Regions from separate parts of the Holdemanella sp. DFI.5.55 genome, predicted to be linked through region 1. Evidence: a T-box and tRNA genes for the amino acid it is inferred to sense, from the RefSeq annotation. Region 1 holds a T-box; the other holds one or more tRNA genes.
The links. The T-box of region 1 lies ahead of thrS (threonine--tRNA ligase). A T-box ahead of a tRNA ligase gene usually reads a tRNA of that ligase, here a tRNA-Thr.

Region 1 (2,414 bases):
TGCTTAATTTTATTGCCTACGTTTGGCTTTGCAGCCCCTTTCTGAAATTTCGCTTTCTTATTTCAGACTGAGTGTTAAAGAAAAGAAGATAGAAATAAGCATTGGCTAGCTGCTTGTCTTGAATCAACTATAGCTAACCCAAAAGAATTTTTGATTCCATCCGAAACTTTTGGATAACTAGATGGAAAAAGCTGTAAACGCTGTCTCGTGGGACTTTGCTTAGACAGGAGTTCGATTCTCCTCATCTCCACCAAAGACAATCAACGCCCTTATTTAAAGGGTGTTTTAATTTATCGTGATGTATTTTTGATGTATAATAAATAAGAAAGAAGGTATAGTATGAGAATTGCAGTCAGTTATAAAGATGGAGAAGTGTTCCAACATTTTGGGCATAGCTCAGAATTTAAAATCTATGAAACCGATCATAATGAAATTATTAAGAGTGAAGTGATTACAGTCGAAGGACATGGACATGTTAGTGTTTCGAATGCTCTAAAAGAACAAAATGTAAACATTGTACTTTGTGGTGGTATTGGTCAAGGGGCTAAAACTGCATTGGCTGGTTTTGGGATTCATTCTTTTGGTGGAGTAACCGGAAATGCAGATGAGGCTGTTAAAAAATATTTAAGTGGGCAACTAGAATTCACAACCGATGTGACTTGTACAAAACATGAATCTGGCGAAAGTCATTCGTGTGGTGGACATTGCCATTAATTCTTGAGTTTTTCTTTTGACACACCTCGTATTTCGGTCTATAATCTAGGCAACAATAGTGATAAGGATATGAATACATTCCATTCAAATGTAGAGAGAGTGTGGTTGGTGAAAACACTTTGCGAATGTATGTATTTACTCCCTTTGAATTGCCCTTGAAAAAGTGTGCCGTAATTCTTGCGTTAAAAGGTTTGAGGTGTATACAGTAATTGTATAAACAAAGGTGGTACCGCGTGCGACAGACGTCCTTTGATGGCTGTCGCTTTTTATATGGAAAAATGGAGGAAAGTAAAATGGAATTAGTGAATGTATTAGAAAATGAACATTTATCTATGTTGAACCACTCATGTGCTCATATGATGGCTCAAGCTGTTAAGCGTTTATATCCAAATGCTAAATTTTGGGTAGGACCTGTTATTTCTGAGGGTTTCTACTACGATATGGATTTAGGGGATGTAAAATTAAAAGAAGAGGATTTGGCGAAAATCGAAAAAGAAATGAAGAAAATTGCCAAAGACGGAAAGAGAATTGTTCGTGAAGAAATTTCTAAAGAAGATGCTTTAGAAATGTTCAAGGATGATCCTTATAAAGTGGATTTGATCAATGGATTAGAGGATGGAAATATCACAATCTATCGTCAAGGTGAATTTGCGGACTTATGTCGTGGACCTCACGTTGAGACTGTTAAGAAGTGTAAAAACTTTAAATTATTGAAACATTCTGGTGCTTACTGGAAAGGCGATGCCAACAATAAAATGCTTCAACGTGTTTATGGTATTTGTTTCGATACAAAAGAAGAATTGGAAGCTCACTTAGAAGCTTTAGAAGAAGCTAAAAAACGTGACCACAAGAAATTAGGGAAAGAAATGGGCTTATTCACAATTAGTGAATTTGCGCCAGGTATGCCTATCTACTTGCCAGATGGAATGATTTTACGTAACATCTTGGAACAATACTGGTACCAAGAACATACAAAAGAAGGATACCAATTCATTAAGACTCCAATTATGATGTCAAAAGAATTGTGGGAATTGAGTGGACACTGGGATCATTATAAAGACAATATGTACACTTCAATGGTTGATGATCGTGAATTCGCAATCAAACCAATGAATTGTCCGGGTGCATTATTAGTATATAACTCAACTTTACACTCATATAAAGACTTACCATTGCGTTTAGGGGAATTAGGACAAGTACACCGTCACGAAGCAAGTGGTGCATTGAATGGATTGTTCCGTGTGCGTACATTCACACAAGATGATGCGCACTTATTTGTAACTCCTGATCAATTGGAAGAAGAAGTTAAAAAAGTATTACAATTGGTAGATCGTATTTATTCAGTATTTGGTTTACCATATGAAATTGAATTATCAACTCGTCCAGAAAGTGGATATATTGGATCTGAAGAAATCTGGGATGCTTCAGAAAAAGCATTGGCACAAGCTTGTGTTCATGCAGGTAAAGAATATAAAGTAAATCCTGGAGATGGTGCATTCTATGGACCTAAATTGGATATCCATATCAAAGATAGCTTAGGACGTGTATGGCAATGTGGTACTGTACAGTTGGATATGAACTTGCCTGAAAGATTCGAATGTAAATATGTAGATGCAGATGGAACAAAGAAAACTCCAATTATGTTACACCGTGTAGTTTATGGATCAGTTGAACGTTTCATTGGTATCTTGATCGAACAC
Region 2 (2,414 bases), on a different contig from region 1:
CGTGTATACTTTTTAAATAATTTGTTATTTCTTTCTTCCGTACCATCACAGTTTAAAGAAGAAAAAACAGGTACTTCTACGTTGCGTTCGATCAAATATTCGGCACATGCCACATTGATACATTGTGCAATGAAAGAATTGGCCATACTTGATGTTGGACAAAGCTTGGCATCCAAACCATCAATAGATAAAGCGCAATCTCCAATTTCTCCACAATTATCAATGACAATATCTGCAATTTGGTACAAATTCTTTCCACAAGAATGACGAGAAGATTGAGCAGTTGTATGTTTCATACTTGTGATGGCAACTACATGTGCACAACGACTTTTAGCTTCAAGTGCAAGTTCGATTGGATAGGCATTACGCCCAGAATTGGATGCAATCAAAACGACATCACCACAAGATATACCATATAACTCTGCTAAGATTTTGGCATAACCACTAAGTCTTTCAATATGTGAACTCTTTGTCGGATGCTCCGTCATCGTAAGTTCACTTGTCAAAATGGGAACCACAAAAGCTAAACCACCTGCACGAGCATACATCTCTTCTGCCATTGTATGAGAGTGGCCACTTCCACTTACGAAAAACTTATGACCTTCCATAAAAGCTTGAGCCATTAAATGACCAGTTTGTTCTAATTTTTCAAATTGTGTTTCTTGAATCTTTTTAATGATATCAAGACCCACTTCAAATACTTCTTTCATATTATTTCTCCTTGATATGCATATTTCTTTATATTCATTATACAACAAGAAGAAAAATAAAAAACAGCCATCAAGGCTGTATATTGTTTAAGTGGTGCCGACTATAGGAATTGAACCCACAACCTACTGATTACAAGTCAGTTGCTCTACCAATTGAGCTAAGTCGGCATGATTTATGTGGTGCAGAGAAAGGGATTTGAACCCTCACGCGATCTCTCGCACTGCCGCCTGAAGACAGCGTGTCTGCCATTTCACCATCTCTGCGACTGAGTGTATTATACTAAAAATTCAAACAGTACGCAACAAAAAAATGTGACCTTTTTAACAGTCACATTTCGCATATATATCAATTAGATTCAATAAGATTTCCACATTCTTTTCCATTGACTGAATGGGAACATATTCAAAACGTCCATGCGCATTCTCATATCCCGCTGATAAGTTAGGACAAGGAAGTCCTCTATGAGATAAGGCTGAGCCATCGGTTCCTCCTCTAAATGGTTCTGTTTGAGGTGTTAATCCTACACTTTCAATGGCTTGTTTCAAATATGGAATCATAAATGGTACTTGATCAATCGCTTCTTTTAAATTACGATATTGAATTCTTTGTGTAATATTTACGGTACCTTGTCCATACTCTTTATTTAACATATCCACAATCATTTTTAATGTGTTATTACGTATATCAAACTGCAAGCTATCATGATCACGAACGTTGATTTCAATCTTGGCATATTCACAATCCCCATTAAAACTCACCACATGATAAAAGCCTTCTCTTCCTTGGGTATATTGTGGTTTTTCTAATGCCGGTAATTTATTTAAGAATGCATTTCCAATATCCACCGCATTTTTCATAATACCCTTTGCGGTAGCTGTATGTACTGAAATACCATGAATCTCAATCGTTGAAAGACTCGCATTAAATGTTTCATCCATATAATAACCCAAATGATCTCCATCTAGTGTATATGCGATTGGTGATTTAAAGCGTTCTAAATCTAAATCTTTAGCAAGTCCACTCACTTCTTCATCTGGCGTAAATGCGACAGAAATAAAATTATGTTTGATTTCTGGATGTTTCACTAAATACTCCAACAACGTCATGACAGCTGCAATACTTGCCTTGTCATCCCCTCCAAGTAGTGTTGTACCATCCGTTAAAATCAAATCCTGCCCAATATATTGTTTCAGATTTGGAAATACAGATGGTGACATAATAATGTTTTTTTCTTTATTTAAAACAATATCATTCCCATCATAATTTTCTAGTACCCAAGGCTTCACATCTTTACCACTCGCATCCGGAGCTGTATCCATATGTGTCACAAAACCAATAGCTCTTCCCGATTTCACATTGGCCTCAAGAGATTCATATACTACACATGTATCTTTATCATAATATACATTAGTAGCCCCAATTTTTTGAAGCTCTTCATAGATAACACTAGCTAAATCATGCTGACAAGATGTAGTAGGAACACTTGTACTATGTGGATTGGATTCTGTATTGATTCTTACGTAGCGCATCAATCTCTCTTTTACTTGTTCATAAAATTCTGTCATACGAATTCTCCTTTTTTGATTATTTTATTCTTATTCAAACAGAAATGAAAGACTCGAATTTAAAAAAAGGTACCTAAGAGAATGTAGGCACCAACTTAAGTCCATACTTTTTTATTTCTTATACATAATAAGTCCATT

Region 2: it has a tRNA-Thr gene. The T-box ahead of thrS (threonine--tRNA ligase) is inferred to sense a tRNA for this amino acid. The anticodon was not compared.

The regions. Positions count from the first base shown of each region.
Region 1 covers NZ_JAJDMK010000049.1:656-3,069, reverse strand. The annotation lists RNA gene ssrA (transfer-messenger RNA) at 1-253, shown strand, start outside; gene LJE08_RS09510 (NifB/NifX family molybdenum-iron cluster-binding protein) at 340-714, shown strand; T-box leader at 764-967, shown strand; gene thrS (threonine--tRNA ligase) at 1,008-2,414, shown strand, end outside.
Region 2 covers NZ_JAJDMK010000020.1:16,721-19,134, reverse strand. The annotation lists gene LJE08_RS06025 (sugar isomerase domain-containing protein) at 1-710, opposite strand, end outside; tRNA gene LJE08_RS06020 (tRNA-Thr) at 803-878, opposite strand; tRNA gene LJE08_RS06015 (tRNA-Leu) at 889-974, opposite strand; gene pepT (peptidase T) at 1,032-2,276, opposite strand; gene LJE08_RS06005 (hypothetical protein) at 2,388-2,414, opposite strand, start outside.